3 regions of the Streptosporangium sp. NPDC000509 genome follow, and region 2 is predicted to be linked to each of the others. Evidence: riboswitches for the same ligand, from Rfam matches in the RefSeq annotation. Region 2 holds a riboswitch; each other region holds the start of a gene.

Region 1 (7,775 bases), on a different contig from region 2:
TGCAGGTTCGCCACCACGGTGAAGAGGTTGGCGTTGCCCGACCGCTCGCCGTAGCCGTTGGCGCAGCCCTGCACGTGGGTGGCGCCCGCCTTGACCGCGGCCAGCGAGTTGGCGACCGCGCAGCCGGTGTCGTCGTGGCAGTGGATGCCGATCCTCGCCGACGTCCCGACGGCCGCGTGCACCACCTCGGCCAGCTCGTCGGGGAGCATGCCCCCGTTGGTGTCGCACAGCGCGATGACCGAGGCTCCCGCCTCGGCGGCGGTGCGCAGGACCTCCAGCGCGTAGTCGGGGTTGGACTTGTAACCGTCGAAGAAGTGTTCCGCGTCGAGGAAGACTCTCTGGCCCTCCGCACGAAGGTGGGAGACCGTGTCGCGGATCATCGCGAGGTTCTCCTGAAGGGTCGTGCGGAGGGCCAGCTCCACGTGCCGGTCGTGACTCTTGGCGACAAGGGTTACGACCGGCGCGCCGGATTCGCGCAGCGCGGCCACCAATGGGTCGTCGGCTGCCTTCACACCTGCCCGGCGGGTCGCGCCGAACGCGGCGAGCTGCGCGTGCTTCAGGTCGAGCTCTGTTTGAGCACGCCTGAAGAATTCCGTGTCCTTGGGGTTGGCTCCCGGCCAGCCTCCCTCGATGAAGCCGACGCCCAGACCGTCCAGGTGACGCGCGATGGCCAGTTTGTCGGCCACCGTGAGGTTGAGCCCCTCCTGCTGGGCACCGTCACGGAGAGTCGTGTCGTACACGTGGAAACGATCGTCGGCCATGTCAATCTCCTTCGCGGTTCGATGATTCGCCGCGCGCTCGTTCGGCTTCTGGAAACAAAAATGACCCCTCACGGACGTGAGAGGTCTGCGCGCCGGCGGTGTCCCTTTTCAGCCGGCGCGCCTGCCGATAATGAGCAGACCGTAGAACATGATGCTTCGGAGTCTGCCACACGCCGACACCATCTGACACATTGATCTCAGGATCCGAGATCCGCGGCGCGCCCGAACGGCCCGGGACACGACCTGGAATCACCCCCGTCGCCGTCCGGCACGGGCGAGAATGGGCCCATGAAGGCGACTTACCTCGACCCCACCGTGGGGCAGTATCTGCTCGCGCACACCAGCCAGCCCGACGACGTCCTCGACGCCCTCGCCGTCGAGACCCGCGAGCTGACCGGCGACAACGCGTCCATGCAGATCTCCCCCGACCAGGGGCGTTTCCTTACCATGATCGCCCAGCTCTGCGGCGCCAGGAACGCGGTGGAGGTGGGCACCTTCACCGGTTACTCCTCCATCTGCCTCGCCAGAGGGCTCGCCCCCGGCGGCGGGCTCACCTGCTTCGACGTGAGCGAGGAGTGGACGGCGATCGCCCGGAGTCACTGGGAGAAGGCCCAGGTCGCCGACCGCATCGAGCTGAGGATCGGGCCCGCGGCCGAGCGGCTGCGCGAGCTTCCCGAACACCCGGCCGTCGACCTGGCGTTCATCGACGCCGACAAGGTCAACTATCCCGTCTACTACGAGATCCTCATGTCGCGCCTGGCCCCCGGCGGGGTGATCCTCGTCGACAACACCCTGTGGAGCGGGCACGTCGCCGACCCCACCAGGGACGACGAGACCGTGCGGCACATCCGCGAGTTCAACGACATGGTGAGCGCCGACGAGCGGGTCACCTCGATCATGCTTCCCATCGCCGACGGCCTCACCATGATTCGAAAGCACTGACGAAAACTTTTCCGAACCGTGGGCGGAGGAAAACTCTTCCGATTACCGTAAGCGATGTGACAAACACGTTGCGCCCACCCGTGTGGAGGGAAGGATGAGCTCATGGCCAAGACCCTGGAACGCCGCGAGGCGAAGCTCGTGTCCACCAACCATCAGGAGCTCGAAGCGCACTACCAGAGGACCTGCGACCAGTGGCCCGACCGTAAGGTCGAGATCATCAACGGCCGGATCGTGGTGAGGGAGTTGCCCACACTCAACCACGCCAAGAGCATCCTGCAGTTGTTGATCCAGCTCATCCCGTTCGCCACGGAACAGGGCTGGCACCCCGTATACGACGTCAAGCTCTTCCTGGGCGTCCAGAAAGATCGTTATCGGCCCGATCTCCTTGTCGTGCCGAAGTCTCCCCGCATGTGGGACGAGGAGAACGTCTATGCGGAGGAGACCCTGCTCGTCGTGGAGGTGGTCTCCCCCAGCAGTCGGAGCGACGACCACGTCACCAAACCGGAAAACTGCGCGATCGCCGGAGTTCCGCTCTATCTCGTGATCGACGCCACCCAGAATCTCGCCCGGCTCCTCAGCCATCCCGGGGAGAGGGGTTACCAGCGGCAACACCAGGTGACCCTTGGAGAGCCCCTTGAGCTCCCCGCTCCCTGGAACCTCACGATCGACACCGGCAAGCTGACCGAAGGGTAGGCCCACTCGGCGGGAGGCCCGGCCGGGGTGGGAGGCCGGAGCCCCCGCCGAGCGGGGATCCCCGGACGCCTCGACCGGGCCTGCCCTGCGGGGGATCGGCCCCGTACTCCGCACGCGACCTCGATCAACCTGAAGCGATCACCGTCGCACCGGATCGGACACGGCCGCTGACCGGCGACGACGCGGCGCGTGCGGAAAACGGGGGCAACGGATCGGGTGGACCAGCCGTGCGCTCCGTCGCCTTCGACGTCGGCGGAAGGTGCTCAGCAGATCTTGTGGACCCAGCTGTGCGGGTCGGGACGGGTCCCGTACTGGATCCCCACGAGCTCCTCGCGGATCTTCGAGGTGACGGGCCCCTGGGTGCCGTCGCCGATCGTCCAGGCGCGGTCGGCGCCCTTGACCGAGCCGACCGGGGTGACGACCGCGGCGGTGCCGCAGGCGAAGACCTCGGTGAGCTCGCCCGTCTCGCAGCCCTGCTGCCACTCCTCGACCGACAGGCGCCCCTCCTCGGCCTGGAGGCCGAGGTCGGAGGCGAGGGAGAGGATCGAGTCACGGGTGATGCCGGGCAGGAGGGTGCCGGTGAGCGCCGGGGTGAGCAGGCGGTCTCCGTAGACGAAGAACAGGTTCATCCCGCCCATCTCCTCGACGTAGCGGTGCTCGCCCGCATCCAGCCAGACCACCTGGTCACAGCCCTGCTCGACGGCCTGGCGCTGGGCGACGAAGGCCGCCGCGTAGTTGCCGCCGCACTTGGCGAAGCCGGTGCCGCCGGGGGCCGCGCGGGTGTACTCGGTGGAGAGCCAGACCGTCACGGCCTGCCCGCCTCCGAAGTAGGCCGCCGCCGGAGAGGCGATGACCATGTACTTGTAGCTCCTGGACGGGTAGTTGACACCGAGCGCCGGCTGCGTGGCGATCATGAAGGGGCGCAGATAGAGGCTGTGCCCCGGCGTGGTCGGGACCCACTCGCGGTCGGTCTGGACGAGCAGCTCCAGCGACTCGACGAACGTCTCCTCGGGCAGTTCGGGCATGGCCATCCGCAGCGCGGAGCTGTTGAAGCGGGCGGCGTTCGCCTCCGGCCGGAAGGTCACGATCGCGCCGTTCTCCTGGCGGTAGGCCTTGAGCCCTTCGAAAAGCTCCTGCGCGTAGTGGAAGACCGACGTCGCGGGGTCGAGGCTGAGCGGGCCGTACGGCATGAGCCTGGCGTCGTGCCAGCCCTCCCCCTCGGTGTAGTCGATCGAGATCATGTGGTCGGTGAAGACCTGACCGAACCCGGGGCTCGCCATTACCTGCTCGCGCTCTGCCGCGGTGCGAGCGTGGTCGGAGAGCTGCACGTCGAAGCTGAGCTTCTGAGCGGTGGTCATCGCACGGATCCTTCTCTTGAGGTCTGGCTTACCCTTGGGTCCATTCTGCGTCGGACCGGGTAACGGGAAACTACTCCATCCATGCCGAAAACCGGCAGTGCTGGAGAAACAAAAACGCGCCTGGCGGCTCAGGTGAGCCGCCAGGCGCGTCGGGGTCGAGGGAGGCGGCTTCCTCAGCCGGCTACTCGGGCGGTGATGTCGTCGCCGATCTCGCGGGTGGTCCGGCCGGCCCGGCCGGCCGTCCGCTCGACCAGGTCGTCGGCGACGGCCTGCTCGACCCTGGTGGCCTCGGCGGTCATGCCGAGGTGGTCGAGGAGCATGGCGACCGACAGGATCGTGGCGGTCGGGTCGGCCTTGCCCTGGCCCGCGATGTCGGGGGCGCTGCCGTGAACCGGCTCGAACATGCTCGGCGCGGTGCGGTCGGGGTTGACGTTGCCGCTCGCCGCCAGGCCGATGCCGCCGGCGATCGCCGCGCCGATGTCGGTGAGGATGTCACCGAAGAGGTTGTCGGTGACGATCACGTCGAAGCGCTCCGGCTGGCTGACGAAGAACATCGAGGCCGCGTCGACGTGGCAGTAGTCGGTCTGGACCTCGGGATATTCCAGGCCGACGCGGTCGAAGGTGCGGGCCCAGAGGTCGCCGGCGTAGGTGAGCACGTTGGTCTTGTGGACCAGCGTCAGCTTTTTGCGGGGGCGGCCGAGCGCCTTGTCGAAGGCGTAACGCACGACGCGCTCGACGCCGTAGGCGGTGTTCAGCGACTCCTGGGTGGCGATCTCGTGCGGCGTGCCCCTGCGCATGACGCCACCCGCTCCGGCGTACGGACCCTCGGTGCCCTCGCGGATGACGATCATGTCGATGTCCTCGGGGCGGGATCCGCCCAGCGGCGTCTCGACGCCGGGGAAGAGCTTGACCGGGCGCAGGTTCACGTAGTGGTCGAGCTGGAAGCGGAGCTTGAGCAGCAGGTCGCGCTCCAGGATGCCCGGGGGCACGCTGGGGTCGCCGACCGCGCCGAGCAGGATCGCGTCGTATCCGCGCAGTTCGTCGAGGACCGGGTCCGGCAGGGTCTCGCCGGTTTCGTGGTAGCGCTTGGCGCCGAGGTCGTAGGTGGTGGTCTCCACCTTAGTGCCGACCGCTTCGAGGACCTTCAGCCCTTCGGCGACGACCTCGACTCCGATTCCGTCCCCGGGGATGACCGCCAGGCGAATGTTACGCGAATCCATGCAGGCACCTTACCGGTCCGTCTCGGCGATTGAACACCGGTCTCATTCTGCGGACGTGTTCGCACGACAGACCCTCTGATCGTTTTGTCCTTTTTTGCTGTGTATTGACCGTTTCGAGAGGTTTCGTTATGGTCCTCCCATTCACATCACTGCCTAATCCGTACGGGCCATCCCCTTACCGGGCCCGCACGGAGCCGGGGAACCACTCTTTACGGGATCTACCGCACCCCGGGAACACCGCTCCTCCCCCGGAGCGCGTTCCCGGTCGTCATCAGGCGGATCCCTTGGGGCGAATCAGCGCGTTCTCGCGCCGTAGGGCGGCCTCCACGCCCGAGCCCGACAGCTCACCCGGCCGGCCTTATGGAAGGAATCATCCTGTCCGGCACAGTTCTCCCCCGTGTCCTGTCCATCTCCGCCTCCCTGATCCTCGCCGGCGCCGCGGTGTGCGCGACCTCGACCGCCGCCCTGGCCGCCTCCCCGCCCCCCGCCCCCGGGCCCGCGGCGCTCAAAACCCCCACACTGAAGGAAACGCTGAAGGCGATGGACGTCAGGCCCGCCTGGCAGAAGGCCGTGCAGTGGGCCATGTCCAAGCGCGGAACGCCCTACGTCTGGGGCGGCACCGGCAACGGCGGCTTCGACTGCTCCGGCCTGATGCTCCGCGCCTACGGCGCCGCCGGGATCAAACTCCCCCGCGTCACCTACGACCAGTACGCCGCCTTCTCCAAGAAGATCGCCTGGAAGGATCTCAGACCCGGTGACCTGGTCTTCTTCAGCGGTCTCGGCCACGTCGGCATGATCACAAAGCCCGGCTACATGGTTCACGCCCCGCAGAGCGGCGACGTCGTCAAGGAGGAGAAGCTCAGCTCCTGGCGCCGCGCCGCCTTCTCCGGCGCGGTCCGCCCCGACCCGCAGGGGGTCCAGCTCGCCAAGCGGGTCGAGCTCGCGACCGAAGTCGTGCCCGGCGGATGAGACACGCCGGCGGATCGCCGCCGGGAGGCCGTGGAGGCCCCGGTGGCGGCGAGAACGGGTTCAGCGGGTGGGGGCACCACCGTTGTCCCTGCGGTCCAGAGCGGTCTGGAGCGCGTCGGTGGCCTCGTCCTCTGTCTCTTCGGGACGGTTCCAGGGATACATGTCGTACATGGCGAATCTCGTCTCGGTCGCACGCGAGCAAGGAAGGTGGTCAAGTCTCCGGTCGGGACTCCGACCAGGCCTGATGTCGAGGGTCCGGATCACGGACCGGCGACGGGGGCTTGGAGCCGGCAAGCGCCACGACACCGCGGCGAGTCGCCGGCCTGCCCCTGTCAGGCCTCGCCGCGGCAGGTAGGAATTACGAGAACCTGGCGCATTTCATTCCAGGTTACCTGCTCACGAAAACACCGTCTCGCCCGGCGTACACACTTCTCACATGCTGAGACGAGATGTGGCCGCCGCCCCGGTCATCGGGGCGGCGGCCACATCGGTGGACCACGGTCGTGTTTCCCGTACGTCCCCCGATCGGTCCTGGGTGATCGCATGTCGTCCTGGATCGGGAAGGGCCACCGACCCGCGACGACGCGGCACGCGCGGGAAACGGGGCTAGTCGGCCAGGTCGGCCGAGCGGCCGCTGTCGGCGCCGATCTCCGCGCCGATCTGGTCGATCACCTCGGCCGGGATCGCGGTGTCGACGGTGAGGGCGATCAGCGCCTTACCGCCCTTGGCGTCCCGGGCCACCTGCATCGAGGCGATGTTGATCGAGTGGTCGCCGAGGATACGGCCGACCACGCCGACGATGCCGGGACGGTCGGTGTAGGTGAAGAACGACAGGTGGTCGGTGGGCTCGATCTCCATCTGGTAGCCGTTGACCTCGACGATCTTCGTGATCTGCCTCGGCCCGGACAGGGTGCCGGAGACCGAGACCGTGCGGCCGTCGGCGAGGACGCCGCGGACCGTCACGACGTTGCGCCAGTCGGGGCTCTCGGAGCTGGTGACCAGCTCGACCGACACCCCCCGGTCCTTGGCCAGCAGCGGGGCGTTGACGTAGGTGACCGAGTCCTCGACCACGTCGGTGAAGACGCCCTTGAGCGCGGCCAGCTCCAGCACGCGGACGTCGTGGGAGGCGATCTCACCGCGCACCTCGACGTCGAGCTTGGTGGCGACCTCGCCCGCGAGGGCGGTGAACACCCGGCCGAGCTTCTCGGCGAGCGGCAGGCCCGGCTTGACGTCCTCGGCGACGGCACCGCCCTGGACGTTGACCGCGTCCGGCACGAACTCCCCGGCGAGGGCGAGCTTCACGCTGCGCGCGACCTGGGTGCCCGCCTTCTCCTGGGCCTCGTGGGTGGAGGCGCCCAGGTGCGGGGTGACGACGACCTGGTCGAGCTCGAAGAGCGGGCTGTCGGTGACCGGCTCCTTGGGGAACACGTCGATGCCGGCGCCGGCGACGCGGCCCTCCTTGATCGCGGAGTAGAGGGCGTTCTCGTCGATGATGCCGCCCCGGGCGACGTTGATGAGGCGCACGTTCGGCTTGACCGCGTGGAGCTCCCTGTCGCCGATGAGACCGATGGTCTCCTTGGACTTGGGCAGGTGCACCGTGATGAAGTCGGCCTCGCTCAGGGCCTCCTCGAGCGAGACCAGCCGGACGCCCATCTGCGCGGCGCGGGCCGGCTGCAGGTAGGGGTCGTAGGCGATCAGTTCGACGCCGAACGGCTGGAGGCGCTGCGCGACCAGCTGGCCGATCTTGCCGAGGCCGAGGATCGCGACGACCTTCTCGTCGAGCTCCACCCCGGTGTACTTCGAGCGCTTCCACTCGCCGCCCTTGAGCGCGG
Region 2 (7,775 bases):
GGGCACGGTCCCGCCGGCGGCCGAGCCCGTCATGGTGGCCGCCGCCGCATACCTGACCAGGCCGCCGGGCTGGGCGGACATGGTGGAGGCGGCCCGCGCCGAGCTGGAGAGGTCGGCCGTCGCGGCCGAGGGCTCCGCCCAGGAGCAGACGGTCTCCCGGCTGCGCGAGCAGCTGGCCGCCCAGAAGGCCGCGGCCAAGGAGGAGTCCGAGCGGCTGCGCGAGCAGCTCAAGACCTCACGTTCGGAGGTGTCCGACCTGCGCCGCAGGCTGCACGAGGCCCGCGAGCGGACCAAGGCGGCCGAGGCGCGTGCCGCCGCGGCCCAGGAGGTGGCCGACGAGGCCAAGGCCGCCGCGCTCTCGGCGGGCAGCACCGTGGAGAGCGAGCTGCGGCGCCTGCGCGAGCGGCTCGCCGACGCCGAGCGGCAGCTGGAGTCGACGCGCAGGGCCGCGCGCGAGGGCCGCAGCGTGGAGGACACCAAGGTCCGGATGCTGCTCGACGCCCTGCAGGACGCCGCCGCCGGGCTGCGCAGGGAGCTCGCCCTGCCCTCGGGCATCCACCGTCCCGCCGACTCGGTCGCCTCGGTGGCGCCGGGCAGGCAGGGGGTCCAGGCGGTTCCCGCGCGGGCGCTCGCCGACGACGACCCCGCCCTGCTCGACCAGTTGCTCGCGCTGCCGCAGATCCATCTGATCGTCGACGGCTACAACGTGACCAAGGCCGGTTACGGAACGTTCACCCTGGCCGACCAGCGAAGCCGCCTTCTCACCGGTCTCGGCGCGCTCTACGCGCAGACCCGCACCGAGCTGACCTGCGTCTTCGACGGCGCCGAGCTGAACGGGCCGGTCCCGGTGTCGGCACCCAGGGGGGTGCGCGTGCTGTTCAGCGCCCCGAACCAGATCGCCGACGACCTGATCCGCCAGCTGGTCCGCGCCGAGCCCGCGGGACGCGCGATCGCGGTGGTCTCCTCGGATCGCGAGGTGGCCGAGTCGGTGCGCAGGATGGGCGCGAGGCCGGTGCCCTCGGTGCTTCTTCTCAGACGTCTGGGCCGCGCGTAAACCTTTTGAGGTCGTTGGGCATCGGATCACCCAGGAGGCTCGATTCGTTGACTTTCTCCCCACGGCTGAAGGCGGGGGCCTCCGTGCTGAAAGGGTCCAGATGAAGAAGATCATAACGCTCGCCCTCGCCGTCCTGGCCGCAGGGGCGACCGTCACCACCCCCGCGACGGCCGAGGCGGCCGCCATTCCCAGAGGTTTCCTGCTGTACGAGAAGGACGCCGCCAAGAAGGACAACGATCCCGAGACCAACTGGACGGTCGGCAACTCGGCGAAGGCCAGGCTCGCCGTCAACCCGTGCGACAGGCGCACGCTGGCCGCGACCGGCCGCGTGGCCGCCCGGACGGTGACCTTCACCGGTGTGCCGGACTTCATGAAGGTCGAGCAGGTGATCCTGTACGGCTCACCGGCCTCGGCCGCCTCGGCCGTCGCCCAGGTGCGTGCCGCCCTGGTCAAGTGCGCGGCCAAGACCGACTCCGGCGCTAGTTACCGCTACGCCTCCTCGCGCCTGACCGGACTCGGCGACGAGGCGCTGAGGATCTCCGGCCAGGTCTACTACGGCAGGAAGGCCGGGGTGGGCGGTGACCGGAGCGTGCTGGTCAGGAAGGGCAACGCCGTCCTGGTCTATCTCTGGGCGGGGGAGTACGACAAGCCGGGGAAGGGCGACTGGAGCGTCCAGTTGCGCGACGCCAGGAGGATGACCGCCAAGATCTGCGACATCGCCGCCTGCGGGTAGTGCGACCGGAGTACCGGCGGGGGTGCTTCCCGCGGCCGGGACACCACCTGTTCCCAAGGGACGCTTCCCGCGGTGCCCCCCTGCGGCCGAGGTGTCGCTCCTGACAGGGCCGTCTCCCGCGGCCGACGACGCCCTCCGGGGAGAAAACCGTCGGCCGCGGGTAAAGCGGTCACCTGCGAACAAGGAGCAAACCCGGTGAAAAGGTGAGTCAACCATTACTTCTTCTGTACTATTCGCCGCAGGTCTGGTGCAGTCGGGAGGCGTTGACGTGGCCGTGGCGGGTTTGCCGGTTGGACTGATTCGGATACCGGTGGCGGTAGGGCTCGCTCTCGCGCTGTTGACGATGCCGGTGAGCGGAGCGTCCGCCCAGCTGAGGCCGACCCCCGCCGAGGCGAAGAAGAAGCTGGAGAAGCTCAACGAGCAGGCCGACCAGATCGTCGAGAAGTACAACCAGGCCTCGGAGAAGTGGAAGCGGGCCAGGAAGAAGTACGGCGATCTGAACGCCGATCTGACCCGCCAGAACAAGCAGGTCGCCGGGCTGCGCAAGGAGCTCGTCTCGATGGCCGTCAGCAGCTACCAGGTCGGGTCGATCAACGGCTGGGAAGGCATGATCTACCAGTCCGACCCCGGTGCCCTGCTGAGCGGCCTGGCGGCCGCCGACCAGATGTCCACCTCCCGCGCCCAGTCGCTGAACGCCTTCGACGAGGCCACCAAGGCGCTGCGGATCGGCCGGGACGAGGCGAAGAAGGCCCTGGTAGAGGCCGACGAGACGCGCGACGAGCTGGCCGAGGAGAAGGCCAAGGCCGAAAAGATGGTCAGGGCCCAGACGAAGCTCCTGCGCGAGCTCAACGCCTTCAAGGTGGGCAACCCGCAGAGCACCGGCGTCCAGTACACCGGCTCCGCCTCGGGCAACGCCCGGGCCGCCCTGCAGTTCGCCTTCGCCCAGATCGGCAAGCCCTACCGGTACGGCGGCACGGGTCCCAGCGGCTGGGACTGCTCCGGCCTGGTCCAGGGCGCCTGGCGCAACGGGGGAGTCTCCCTTCCCCGGACGACCTGGGAGCAGTGGAGCTGGGGTGCGAGCCGCAAGGTCTCCCTGAGTGACCTCCAGCCCGGCGACCTCATCTTCAGCGAGGGCCTCGGCCACGTCAGCATGTACGCGGGCAACGGCCAGATCGTGCACGCCCCGCAGACGGGCGACGTCGTCAAGACCGTCCCGCTGTCGTCCTACGGGCGCCGCATCGTCGGAGCCGTCCGCCCCTGAGCGTTGCCCCCGCAGCGTTGCCCCGCAGCGTTGTCAGTGGCCGTCAGTGGCCGCCATGGCCCCCGGTGGTGCCCGGTGCCCCAAGCCGGTCCCCTGGTGCTCCCTGTGGCTCAGCGGCTCCACGGCGGCTCCGTCCGCAGTGGCCTGCGAGGCGACGGCGCGGCTCCCGCGCCGGGTGAGGTGCCGGAAAAACCGGATGTGCCGGGCGCGGTGCTGCTGCGAGCATCGGAACATGATCAAACCATGGATACCCGACGAGCTCGCGTACGCCGGACCTGAGCACCTCGACGCCGCGTTCGTCGCCGGGTTCGACCGGAAGCAGGGCAGGCCCGACCCCGAAGAGGACCTCGCCGTGCTCGCGAGGCACGGCGTGGGGGAGAGCGCGACGGTGGTGGAGTTCGGCGCGGGGACCGGACAGTTCGCCCTGGCCGCGGCGCGGCGGTTCTCGCGGGTGGTGGCGGTGGACGTCTCCCCGGCGATGCACGACTTCCTGGCCGCCCGTGCCGCCGAGAACGGGCTCTCCGCCGTTGAGTGCGTGCGGGCGGGCTTCCTGTCCTACGAGCACACCGGGCCGCCCGCCGACGCGGTCTACACCCGCCACGCACTCCATCAGCTCCCCGACCTCTGGAAGGCCGTCGCGCTCGACCGCGTCGCGCGGATCGTACGGCCGGGGGGCGTCCTGCGCCTGCGTGACCTGATCTTCGACTTCCGGCCGGACGAGGCCGACGCCGTGTTCGGCCGCTGGCTCGACGGCGCGGCGGACGACCCCGCGCTCGGCTACACACGGGAGGACTACGCCGAGCATCTGCGCACCGAGTACAGCACCTTCAGATGGCTGCTCGAACCGATGCTCGACGCCGCCGGCTTCGAGATCGTCGAGGCGGACTTCCAGCAGTCGATCTACGGGGCCTACACCTGTGTCAGACGCTGAGAGCGTCCGCGACCGCCCGGGAACGATCCATCCTCACCGGATCGCAACGAGTGTGACGAACATTACGAAACCGTGATCTGTCCGGCTTGATGTGAAAGATGTGACGAGAGTCATATCTCATTAGCATAAATAGCCATTAAGCAGGGATAACGGGAAGATCAAGATGGGTGCCGGCTCTCCCGGATTTGGGGAATGCTTTGCCGAACGTTGGGGATCGGGGTAACTTCTGGCGTCGCGACGTGCGAGCCACGCCGTCGCGGCGAATGTCGGTCTTCGGGCCGGTTCCCTTATAAGAATCCAGTCGGCCGCCGTGCCCCCGGTCGGGGGTGGAGATCATTACGGCGGCCCGCCGAATCCATGCAGCCAGGAGGTATGGAACCGGGGACCCAAAAGGCCCAGCACGCTGCGGCCAGGGGTGAATCGGCATGTTTATGCCGTAGGGCATCTTCCAAGCCCGAATCCGTCAGCTAACCCGGTAGGCATCAGTGGAAGCCTCAAGGAGAAATCCTGTCCAGCACCCTGCACAACCCTCGTCTGTCGCGCCTTTTCCGCCTTTCCCTCGGCGGTATCGCCCTCACGTTGACCGCCTCAGCCGGAGCGGTCACCCTCGGGCCCACGGCGGCGCAGGCGGCGGACGGTCCCCCCGAGATCCTGGTCAACGGCGCGGCCGGCGTCTCTGAGAAGACCGAAAGCACCACCAAGACCGTCACTCAGGCCTCGGCCTCGGCCACAGCCACGGCGAAGGCCAAGGTGAAGGCCAAGGCCAAGATGAGCAAGGCGGCACGACAGAAGGTACGGGCCGGTAAGGCGGTCTCGACGGCCAAGAAGCAGATCGGCACCCCTTACCGCTGGGGAGCCTCCGGGCCCGGAGCGTTCGACTGCTCGGGGCTCGTCCGGTACGCCTGGAAGAAGGCGGGTGTGTCCCTCCCCAGGGTCACGCACAGCCAGTACAGGGCGATCAAGAAGAAGGTCTCGTGGAGCAAGCTGCGCCCCGGTGACCTGATGTTCTTCAGCGGGAAGGGCCACGTCGGCATGTACGTCGGCAAGGGCAGGATGGTCCACTCGCCGAGCAGTGGCAAGACGGTTCGTGTCGTGAAGCTGGCGGGCTACTACAAGTCCTCCTTCGCCGGAGCGGTACGGCCCGGAGCCTGAGCCCGCGCCCGGGTGGGGGACCCGGGACCGCGTCGAGCGCGGCTCCCGAGACCCGAACCCGAACCCGAGCGCCGGATCCGACCCCGAGCCCGAGCGCCGGACCCGAGCACGGTGCCTGAGCACCGCGCCCGAGTACGGGAGCCCGAGCCCGCGTCCGGGCACATGCCGGAGGCGCGTCGAAAGCACGTGCCGAAAGCACACGCCCGAGCACGGAAAAGCGGCCCCGGCCCTCCACCAGGAGGGCCGGGGCCGCTCCATGCCGGTCGAGATGCCGGTCAAGTACCATCGGCTCGTATGTCCGTCCCGAAAGGGCGCCGCGCCGTGCTCGCCGGGATGCTGGCGCTGATGAGCGCCGGTCCGTTCGCCGGGACGGGCCCCCTCCTGGCCGGAGCCGCCCCGCTCCTCCCGCACGGCCCGTACGACGCCCGGCGCCTCCTCCGGGACCCGAGCGACCTCCGCGACCTGTGGCCGGGTGCCGCCGTCACCGTCAGGGGCGAGCACTCCCTCGTGATCGGCCACGGCGTCCCCGACGCCGTCCTGCGGGATCTGGCGGCGAGGGCCGACCGCGCCCGCGCGACGATCGCGGAGATCTGGGGGCCGGTCTCCGCGGTGATCCTCTTTCCCGCCGGCGACGCCGAGGCCGCGACGCTCGCCGGAGCCGGCAGCACCCGCGGCCTGGCCGCGATGGCGACCGCGGACCGGGTGATCGTCCTGCCCTCGGGATACGCCAGGCTCACCGAGACCGGCAGGGACGTGGTGATCACCCACGAGCTCGCCCACGTGGCCACCGGCGCGAGCCGTGGTGGCCGGGTGCCGATGTGGCTGTCGGAGGGCTTCGCCGACTACGTGGGCTACCGCGACGCCGGGATCGCGGTGCGCACGGCCGCCGCCGAGCTGGCCGCCGAGGTGCGCGCGGGCGTCCTGCCCGAGCGCCTGCCGGGACCGGCCGACTTCGCTCCCGGGGCGCCGAGGCTCGCGCAGGCGTACGAGGAGGCGTGGCTCGCCTGCCGGTTCGTCGCGGAGCGCTTCGGGGAGAAGGCGCTGGTGAGGCTCTACGGTAGCGATGTCGGGAGCGCGCTCGGCCTGTCGCCGGCCGAGTTCACCGCATCCTGGCGCGACTACCTCGGGAAGGAACTCACGTGACGCTGAGCACGAAGGACGCGCCCTCGGGCGTGCGGTCGGCGGGATGGGCGACGGCCGGCCTGGGGGCGGTCACGCTGGCGGTCGTGGCGTTCACCACGCCCTGGAGGGTGCTGCCCGACGGAGCTCCGCCCGTCACCCCCGATCCGGCCCGCGACTTCACCGCCGAGCAGATCGCCAGGGCCGAGACGTTCGACGCGCTGGTCAGCCTTCCCGGCTACCTGTCGCTCGGCCTGACGCTGGTCGTGGCGGGGGTGCTGATCGCCACCCCGCTGGGCGCGCGGCTCGTCGACCGGCTGCCGGGGCCGTGGTGGCTGCGGACGCTGCTCGGCGTGCTGGCGCTGTCGGTGGCCGTGGCGATCCTGCGCTGGCCCCTGGGGATGTGGTCGGAGGGCTACCTGCGCGACTTCGGGCTGTCCACCCAGGCCTGGCCCGCGTGGGCGGCGGACCGGGCCAAGAGCACCGGCATCGGCGCCGGGCTGACCGCGATCATGGTGGTGGCGGTGATCGGCCTGGCGCGACGCTACCGGCGCTGGTGGATCCCCGCGGCGGCCGGGGCGTTCGTCCTGACCGTCGCGGCCTCCTTCGCCTACCCGGTGCTCATCGAACCGGTCTTCAACGACTTCAGGCCGCTGGAGGCCGGGCCACTGCGCGACGACCTGCTCGCGATGGCCGACAGGGACGGCGTGCCGGTCGAGAACGTGCTCGTCGCCGACGCCTCCCGGCGGACCACCGCGCTCAACGCGTACGTCTCCGGATTCGGCGCGACCCGCAGGATCGTGGTCTACGACACGCTGCTGCGCGCGCCCGCCGACGAGGTCGAGCTGGTGGTCGCGCACGAGCTGGGCCATGCCAAGGCGGACGACGTGCTGTGGGGCACCCTCGTCGGCGGCCTGGGCGCGGCGTTCGGGGCGTGCCTGCTGTACGTGGTGACCTCGGCGGGAGGCGTGCGGCGCAGGGCCGGGGTCACCTCACTCGGCGACCCGAGGGCGGTGGGACTGGTGATGGGGGTGCTGAGCCTGGCCACGGTCCTGTCGGGGCCGGCCCAGAACCTGGTGAGCAGGCATATCGAGGCCCGCGCGGATCTGCACGCGCTGGACCTGACGAGGGATCCCGCGACGTTCGTGGCCATGCAGAAACGGCTGGCATTAACCAATATTTCGGATTTGTCGCCTGATTTCGTTGAGTATGTACTTTATGTATCGCATCCCACGGCACCGCAGCGCATCGCCATGGCACGTTCCTGGGCCGGGCTGAACGGCCTCCCCGAGCCGTGAGCCGCACGCTGGTCGTCACGAACGACTTCCCGCCCCGCGCGGGAGGGATCCAGTCGTTCGTGTACGGTCTCATCGCCCGACGCCCGCCCGGCTCGGTCGTCGTCTACGCGCCCCGGTGGACCGGCAGCGCGGCCTTCGACCTGCGCCAGCCGTATCCCGTCGTACGGCACCCCACCTCGCTGATGCTGCCCACGCCCGCCGTCGCCCGCCGGGCCGCCGAGCTGGTC
Region 3 (7,775 bases), on a different contig from region 2:
CTGCGCGAGGGCATCGGCCAGCTGGCCTTCCAGCCGCTCGCGCAGGGGGTGCTGACCGGCAAGTACCGGCCGGGCCAGGAGCCGCCGGACGGGTCGCGGGGAACGGCCGGCGGGCGGGCTCCCACCTTCATCAGGAGGGTTCTGGGCACGACGCTCCTCGAACGTGTGCAGGCCCTGCTCCCGCTCGCGGGGGAGTGTGGCCTCTCGGCGGCCCAGCTCGCGATCGCCTGGGTGCTTCGGCAGCCGGGGGTCTCCTCGGTGGTCGCCGGTGCCACCAGGCCCGAACAGGTGACCGAGAACGCCTCGGCGTCCGGCAGGACGATCGACGACGCCGTCCTGAAGCGGGTGGACGAGGTGCTCGGGGACCTCGTCGACCGGGACCCCGCCAAGACCGCGAAAATGATGGCGGTGAAGCCGAGCTGGATGAAGGCCGATGCGGAGAACGGCTAACCGCGGGCGTCCGCGTGACCTCACCTCGTGACCTCACCGCGGTTCGCCGAGCCGGGGCGCGGAGGCAGCCCGAAGGCAGCTCGGGGGCAGCTCGGTGTCCGCCGGAAACGCCGGTTACGGACATGACGTTATGAAGACATAACGTCATGTCCGTAACTCGTGCGAGATATATCCGCTTATGACAACTTTTCAGCTTGAGGTAAAAGCCACAACTGTGTCCAGCATTTACGTATAATGGCCGGAAGCAGACAAGAGGTATGGGGGCTACCGGATGGCTGTGCGTTTTCATGTTCTCAGGCACGTTGAAATCACCGTGGACAGGCACATGGTCGGCTTGGGGCGCCGCCGGTGCGAGCGGTTCACGTTCATGTCGCCGCGCGTCCAGGAAGGGCACGCCACAGGGCGGCCGCGCGCGATCAATCGGGAGGATCGCCGCGCGAAGGGCGGTCACATCCCGCTCGTACGGACCTTGACCGGGAGCACAGGGCGGGATCCGGCCCTCGGCTGAAGCGGCCGCGCTCGCCGTAGTGGTGTGACCTGAGCCGCGCCGGAGCGCGCCCGCGATGGTCTCCCCAGGACCGTACGCGCTGTCAGGGGGCTCGCAGCGGGTCCCGTCCCGTCGCCCATGGGGCGAAGGCGGTTCACGACCCTCTTTCGGGTCCCCTTTCCGGGCCTTCCCATCGGGTGCGAGACCGGTGAGATCCGCGATTCACGTTTCCGGCCGAGCCACCGGCCACCCGTTCCGAGCGCGGCGGCACAGTTCCGCCCTGATCGAGGTGGCGCTTCGTCGAGACGTCGTACGCGCCTGTCATCGACCGACACCTCACGTTCCCGATCCGTGCGCGACCGTCGTTCCGTGACGGCATGCACGGCGGAGAAGACGACATTCCCATGAAGAGGCTGACGTCCCTTTCCCACCCGCGAAGGAAAACACATGTCGCCTAACACCCTCCCGGAGGGCGAGGTACAGTTCCACGTTCTCGGGGATCTGGCGGTTACCGTGAACGGCGTCGAAGTGCCGATGCCGGCCCAGAAACCGCGAAAGTTGTTGAGCATACTGCTCAGCAGAGCGGGGCAGTCGGTGCCCGTCGGGATCCTGTCGGATATTTTGTGGACCGAACAACCCAAGAATCCGCGGAAGGCGATGCAGGTCTACGTGTTCCGCCTCCGGCATGTTCTCGGCCACGACCGGATCCAGCAGCGGGGTGAGGGCTATGCGCTGGTCACGCATCCCGACGAACTCGATGTCCACAGGTTCGAGGCGCTCGCCAAACAGGCGCTGAACGCCATGCTCTCCTCCGACATAAAGGATCTGGCGCGCTGTTCGGCGGAGGCGCTCGACATGTGGCGCGGCAGGCCGTACGCGGACCTGGCGGAGAGCGCCGTCGCGGACCACGAGGTCAGCCGGCTGGAGGAACTGCGAACCTCACTGCTGGAGCTTCGCATCGGCGCGGACATCGGCCTCGGGAACCACTTCGAGACCATACCCGAGCTGCGCGGCCTGATCATGCGTTTCCCGTTCCACGAACGGTTCCGCACCCTGCTGATGCTCGCCCTCTACCGGACCGGTCGCCAAGGGGAGGCGCTGGAGGTGTTCCAGGAGACCATCGTGCTGCTCGACCGGGAGCTGGGAATCCTGCCGGGTCAGGAAATGAGCACGATGCACACGCGAATTCTGCAGTCCGACCCGTTCCTGATGTCCGTCGACGCCGTACTGGAATGTCTGGGAGAGGTCGGCCTGAAGGCCGCGCATCGGTGAACCAGGGGCCGGTGCCGTTGACGAGGGGTGCGGAGGGCTGGACGCGCCGCGATCCGGCGCGGTGCGCCGACCTGGCCGTCGCGCCCCGGTTCCGCAGACCTTCGGTGTGCCTTCGGGCGACGGGACACCTACCCCGGCGATAGTTGTGCCTCGTCCCTCGCCCCGTATCGTCCCCACCAGTGATCCCGACGGTGTGAGGAAGGATCGGCATGAGCGACGACGCGGTGCGACGCGTTTTCCGGACGGTCGACTCGTTCGACCCCGACGAGTTCGTGCGGTTGCTGGCCGAGGACGCCACGTTGGTGTTCGGCAACGCCGAGCCGATGGCGGGACGCGAGGCCATCGCCGCCGGGTTGCGGGACTTCTTCTCCACCATCGGCGGCCTGCGGCACAGGATCGTGCGGAACTGGCAGGTGGACGCCGACATCATCGCCGAGACCGAGGTGACCTACCGGCGGCTCGACGGCACGGACGTCGGCGTCGTGGCCGTATCGATCTGGCGCACCCGCGACGACGGCCTGATCTCTGACTACCGCATATTCGTCGACCTCGCCCCCCTCCAGGCGGGCGGGGGCGCCGTCGAGCCCGCGTCCACGGGCGCGGCGCCCACCTTCGCCCACGGGGGCGCCCAGGGGTGAGCCGCCGCTCACGCGACCGGACGCCCCCCGGAGATCAGTACATCGAGATGTGCGGATGGTCGAAGTGGTTGGCCGTGATGCCGCCTCGGTTCGACATGAACCTCCAGCCGGAGCCGTGGTTGATGCGCTGGCGCCAGATCACGTACTTCACGCCGAGTTTGGCCTTGTTCTTGATGGCCCAGGCGGCGATCTCGTCGCCGAGCGCGAGGTTGGCGGCCGTGGGCATCGCGCCACCGGCGCTCATCATGAAGTCGCAGGCACGGCCCAGAGGATGCTCGCCGCCGTCGTTGACGGCCCGGTAGCAGCCGACCGAGTACGGCAGGTTGAAGCGCCTCATGACGGCGTCGCGCATGATCCGGGTGCGGTCGGTGATGTTGTCGGCGCCGGTGGGCAGCTGCGGCGCCCAGCTGCCGTCGGCGCGACGGCCGGAACCGGTGGGGGCGAGCCGGTCGAGCTTGTTCTTCATGTCGCGGATCAGCTTCTCGGCCTTCTCGCGCTGCGCCTGCACCTCCTTGGCCTCGTCGCCGATCTCATCGGTGAGCGTGGCGGCCGTCTCGGCCGCCCGCTTCCTGCGTTCGATGCTGTTGACGAAGCCCTCCAGGTGGGCGGCCTGCTGGGCGGTGAGCTGCTCCATCACCGCGGCGGCGCCCATGTCGCCGGAGAACATCAGCGCGGGCAGCCCTCCGCCGCTGCTCTGGTAGCGCAACTGGACGATGGAGTCGACCTCCCGCTTGGCCTCGACGTAGGTCTTCTCGGCCTTTTCCAGGTTCTGCTTGGCGACGATCTCGGCCTTCTGCGCCATCTTGAGCGACTCGCGGGTGGCCGCGTAGGTCTCGATCAGCTTGTCGACCTGCTTGCCGAGCTTGGCCAGCTCGGCGCGGAGCTTGGCCTCGGTGGGCTTGGGGTCCGCGCTTCCGGCGGTGGGGGCGCCGATGGTGAACACGACGATCGAGCTCAGGCAGAGGGCCAGAGACGCACGCCGACGGAACGTGGGGGACGGGGCCGCCACGCACTCTCCTCTCCTTACGCCTACCGGGTTAGCTGACGGGTTCGGGCTGGAGGAAGCCCTTCCACCGAAGTGGTTTCACCCCAGGTGCGGTGGTTCCCCGGCTCCCGGGCAAGGTGCCCGGGATTAGGCAAATCAGCGTTTACAGCCGATGTGGGAAGGATAGTAGTGGTAAACAGCAGGTCATGCGACCTCAAGACGAGACCAAGCGGTAATCAGTTCGTGACAACAGAGCGCAGCAGTTGTGCTGTCGCCTCGGGCGACACGTCGTTCACGAAGGCGCCCATCGCCGACTCCGACCCGGCGAGGTATTTCAGCTTGTCCGGCGCGCGGCGGATGCTGAACAGCTCCATGTGCGCGTACGACAGATCGCGGCCGGTGGAGACCGGTGCCTGGTGCCAGGCCGCGACGTACGGCATGGGCACGCCGAAGATCCCGTCGAGGCGGCGGAGCACGTCGGTGTAGAGGGGGCCGAACGCCGCGCGTTCCCCGGCGTCCAGCGCGACCAGGTCGGGGACCCTGCGGTGCGGGTAGAGGTGGACCTCCACGGGCCAGCGCGCCGCGGCGGGGACGAAGGCCGTCCAGTGCTCGTTCGAGCCCACCACCCGGATCTCGGCCGCACGCTCCGCGGCCAGGACGTCGGCGAACAGGTTGCCGCCCGTCCGCCCCCTGTGGCGCTCGGCCGCCCCGAGGGTGAGCCTGGTGCGCGGGGTCACGTAGGGGTACGCGTAGATCTGGCCGTGCGGGTGGGCCAGGGTGATGCCGATCTCCGCCCCCCGGTTCTCGAAGCAGAAGACCTGCTCCACGCCGGGTGTCGCCGACAGCTCCGCCGTACGGTCGAGCCAGGCCTCCATGACCAGTTCGACCCGCTCGGGGGAGAGTCGCGAGAACGCGGAGTCGTGCTCGGAGGTGAAGCAGACCACCTCGCACCTGCCGACCCCCGGACGGACCTCGCTCAGCCCTCCGATCGGCCGGTGGTCGCCCGGCTGGGCGGAGAACGAGGGGAACCGGTTCTCGAAGACCACCACCTCGTAGTCGGAGGAGGGGACCTCGGTGAGATTGCCCGGAGTCGAGGGACAGAGCGGGCACTCGTTGGCGGGGGGCAGGAAGGTGCGGCCCTGGCGGTGCCCGGCCACCGCGATCCACTCCTCGGTGAGCGGGTCGTAGCGCAGCTCGGAGGCGGCGGGACGGGGCGGCAGGTCGCGCCGGTCGGGTGCCGTGCGGTCGGCGTCGTCGCGCCGGTCGAAGTAGAAAAGCTCCCGGCCGTCGGCCAGGTGGGTGATCGTACGCTTCATCGGCCGGCGATCTCGCTCTCGCGCTGGGGTTCGGTGATGATCATCTCGCCCACCGAGGCGGCGAGCTCCTCGCGGGCCTTCTCGGTCATGCCGGAGTCGGTGACCACGATGTGGGCCTCGGCCAGCTCGGCGATCGTGCTGATGCCGACCGTGCCCCACTTGGTGTGGTCGGCGAGCACCACCAGGCGGTGCGCGGAGGCGACCAGTTCGCGGTTGGTCTCGGCCTCGAGCAGGTTGGGGGTGGTGAATCCGGCGCGGATGCTCATACCGTGCACGCCGAGGAAGAGGGTGTCGACGTGCAGGCCGCGGATCGCCGAGACCGCGACCGGACCGACCAGCGCGTCGGAGGGGGTGCGGACCCCGCCGGTCAGCACGACCGTCTGGTCGGCCCTGGGGGAGCGGTGGAAGACGTCGGCGATTCGGATCGAGTTGGTGATCACGGTCAGCTCGGGCACGTCGACGAGGTGGTGGGCGAGCGTCCAGGTCGTGGTGCCCGCGGAGAGCGCGACGGCCGTGGCCGGCCGGACGAGCCGGGCGGCGTGCCGGGCGATCGCCTCCTTCTCCGCCTGCTGGCGCACCGACTTGGCGGCGAAACCCGGCTCTTCGGTCGAGCCGGGCCCGGCGGCGGTGGCGCCACCGTGGACCTTCTCCACCAGGCCGCGTTCGGAGAGCACCTCGAGGTCGCGCCGGATCGTCATGTCGGACACGCCGAGCTCCCGGACGAGATCGGCGACCCTGACCCCGCCGCTGCCGCGCACCCTTTCCAGGATCGCCTGCTGTCGCTGCTGGGCGAGCATCGCCTCACTCCCCTTAATCCATCAGATTCCACCAAAATACCACGACCAGGTGGGGGAGGTTGTTGGATTGTGGTGGCCGGCCGTTCACAGTCGATCAAGCTCCGCCGCGATGTTCGCCCTCGCCGCCCCCTCCAGATCGGCGACATGGAAGATCACCGGAAGATCGAGCAGCGAGCGCAGCACCGCGGCCCTTCCCGCCCTGAACACGTCGTCGGGGACGAAGCCGTACTCCTCGCGCACGGCCGCCGCGTAGGCGGCGTAGACGTCGGGGGAGGAGCCCAGGATCGCCAGGTCCGCGTCGGACAGCACGGCCCCGTCCGCGTCGCCGGACGCGGGTGCGTGCGTGACGGTCATCCTGACCAGCCGGGCGACCGTCGCCACATCCTCCGCGGGCACCCCCAGCTCCGGCAGCGCGCGCTCGGCCAGCCTCGCGCTCCGCTCCTCGTTGTCCGCGCGCCGCGGGTCGTAGACGGCGTCGTGGAACCAGGCAGCCATCCGTACCAGGTCCGGGTGCCCCGCGTGGTCGGCGAGGGCGTCGACATGGGTGAGCACCGCCTCCAGATGGGCGGTCGTGTGATACCTGCGGTGCGGCTCGTCGTACCGGGTGATCAGTTCGCGGCCGAGGGGGTCGGCCCCCGCGCCGACGAGGGATCGCCAGCGGGCCATCAGCTTCTCGCTCATGTGACGGAGCCTAGAGTCCGGTGACGGAGCCGGGAGTCCGGCCTGACAGGTGAGGAGCCCGGTCACGCGTCCATCCAACGGGTGGGGAACGTCAAGACGGGGGAAACGCCGGGGAAATACGGTCCGCTGGAGCCGGACGGATCGCCGTCCAGACCTTGCGCGACGGACGTTCCAGGAGGAATGTGAAGATCTGGGCGAGTGAGATCGAGTCCCGTACGGATCCGGAGGAACCTCGGCGAAGGGGTGGTCGGCATGGGCAGACGAGCACGCAAGGCCAGGGCGCGCAAGAAGCGCAGGGCCAACCACGGCCGGCGGCCGGCGGCGGGCTGACGGCACGCGCTCCGATGGTCAGGCGCGGCGGCCCCAGGAGGCGAGCAGCAGGGTCTGCGGGTCGGTGTCCGAGGGAGGCTGCGGGTGCTCCCCGGTGGCCGCGGCCTGCCGATAGCCGGGCTCGGCGTCGCTGAACCAGGTGGCGCAGGCCTGGACCAACTCGGGATCGAGACGCTCGTCGGCACCGATGGCGCGGGCCAGGTCCCACGTGTGGATGAGCGCGTCGGCGAACAGTTCGGTGATGTACTCCCGGCCGGACACGTCGCCGAACGGCAGGTGGACGAGGCGGCCGAGGGCGTGAACGCCTGTCGCCGCCTGGATGGCGGGTACGGCCGAGGTGTCGAAGGCCTTGATGGGATCGTCGCCCAGCAGGTCTCCGTCGAAGGCGTCGCCGACGTCCGCGGAGGTCCCCCCGGCCAGCAGCACGGGAGCCCACAGGTTCTCGCCGACCACGTGGTTGACGAGAGCACGCACGTCCCAGTCGACGCACGGGGTCGGGTTCTCCCACTGCTCGGGGCCGATCCGGTGGACAAGAGCGCCGAAGTCGTCCAGTGCGCGGTGGTAAGCCTCGGGTACGTCGATGGTCATCATGCCCCTCCCGATGCCCTCCCGGGTCTCCTCCCGGCTCTCATCTTGACCGTAACCCCTGAACAGCCAGTAGTCATCGCGTCAACGGACATGACCGTCATGCCCGAGGTGCCCAAGGAATTCCGTAGGGTGCACACCTGACCGGGGACTTCATTCCACGGTCAGATCGACGTCAGCAGTAAGTCATGATATTTTGCGAAACTTCATCTCATGCGCACCATGACTTTCACC

What was found. A riboswitch is a leader RNA that binds a small molecule or an ion and turns the genes downstream of it on or off. The one in region 2 is predicted to bind cyclic di-AMP.
Region 1: linked by a shared signal. The riboswitch ahead of ACFY3D_RS13465 (C40 family peptidase) and the one ahead of ACFY3D_RS02095 (C40 family peptidase) in region 2 are both predicted to bind cyclic di-AMP.
Region 3: linked by a shared signal. The riboswitch ahead of ACFY3D_RS28650 (hypothetical protein) and the one ahead of ACFY3D_RS02095 (C40 family peptidase) in region 2 are both predicted to bind cyclic di-AMP.

What each region holds. Positions count from the first base shown of each region.
Region 1 covers NZ_JBIAYX010000006.1:192,258-200,032, reverse strand. Annotated here, with positions in the region: gene cimA (citramalate synthase) at 1-761, opposite strand, end outside; gene ACFY3D_RS13485 (O-methyltransferase) at 1,050-1,703, shown strand; gene ACFY3D_RS13480 (Uma2 family endonuclease) at 1,806-2,396, shown strand; gene ACFY3D_RS13475 (branched-chain amino acid aminotransferase) at 2,660-3,754, opposite strand; gene ACFY3D_RS13470 (3-isopropylmalate dehydrogenase) at 3,928-4,974, opposite strand; cyclic di-AMP (ydaO/yuaA leader) riboswitch at 5,130-5,347, shown strand; gene ACFY3D_RS13465 (C40 family peptidase) at 5,335-5,943, shown strand; gene serA (phosphoglycerate dehydrogenase) at 6,550-7,775, opposite strand, start outside.
Region 2 covers NZ_JBIAYX010000001.1:531,187-538,961, reverse strand. Annotated here, with positions in the region: gene ACFY3D_RS02115 (NYN domain-containing protein) at 1-1,054, shown strand, start outside; gene ACFY3D_RS02110 (hypothetical protein) at 1,155-1,787, shown strand; gene ACFY3D_RS02105 (NlpC/P60 family protein) at 2,098-3,048, shown strand; gene ACFY3D_RS02100 (class I SAM-dependent methyltransferase) at 3,281-3,979, shown strand; cyclic di-AMP (ydaO/yuaA leader) riboswitch at 4,317-4,476, shown strand; gene ACFY3D_RS02095 (C40 family peptidase) at 4,559-5,131, shown strand; gene ACFY3D_RS02090 (hypothetical protein) at 5,426-6,274, shown strand; gene ACFY3D_RS02085 (M48 family metallopeptidase) at 6,271-7,548, shown strand; gene ACFY3D_RS02080 (glycosyltransferase family 4 protein) at 7,545-7,775, shown strand, end outside.
Region 3 covers NZ_JBIAYX010000016.1:261,033-268,807, forward strand. Annotated here, with positions in the region: gene ACFY3D_RS28635 (aldo/keto reductase family protein) at 1-450, shown strand, start outside; gene ACFY3D_RS28640 (AfsR/SARP family transcriptional regulator) at 1,496-2,209, shown strand; gene ACFY3D_RS28645 (nuclear transport factor 2 family protein) at 2,419-2,847, shown strand; gene ACFY3D_RS28650 (hypothetical protein) at 2,882-3,856, opposite strand; cyclic di-AMP (ydaO/yuaA leader) riboswitch at 3,860-3,996, opposite strand; gene galT (galactose-1-phosphate uridylyltransferase) at 4,069-5,148, opposite strand; gene ACFY3D_RS28660 (DeoR/GlpR family DNA-binding transcription regulator) at 5,145-5,945, opposite strand; gene ACFY3D_RS28665 (metal-dependent phosphohydrolase) at 6,030-6,626, opposite strand; gene ACFY3D_RS28670 (hypothetical protein) at 6,825-6,956, shown strand; gene ACFY3D_RS28675 (TIGR03086 family metal-binding protein) at 6,975-7,547, opposite strand; gene ACFY3D_RS28680 (choice-of-anchor I family protein) at 7,755-7,775, shown strand, end outside.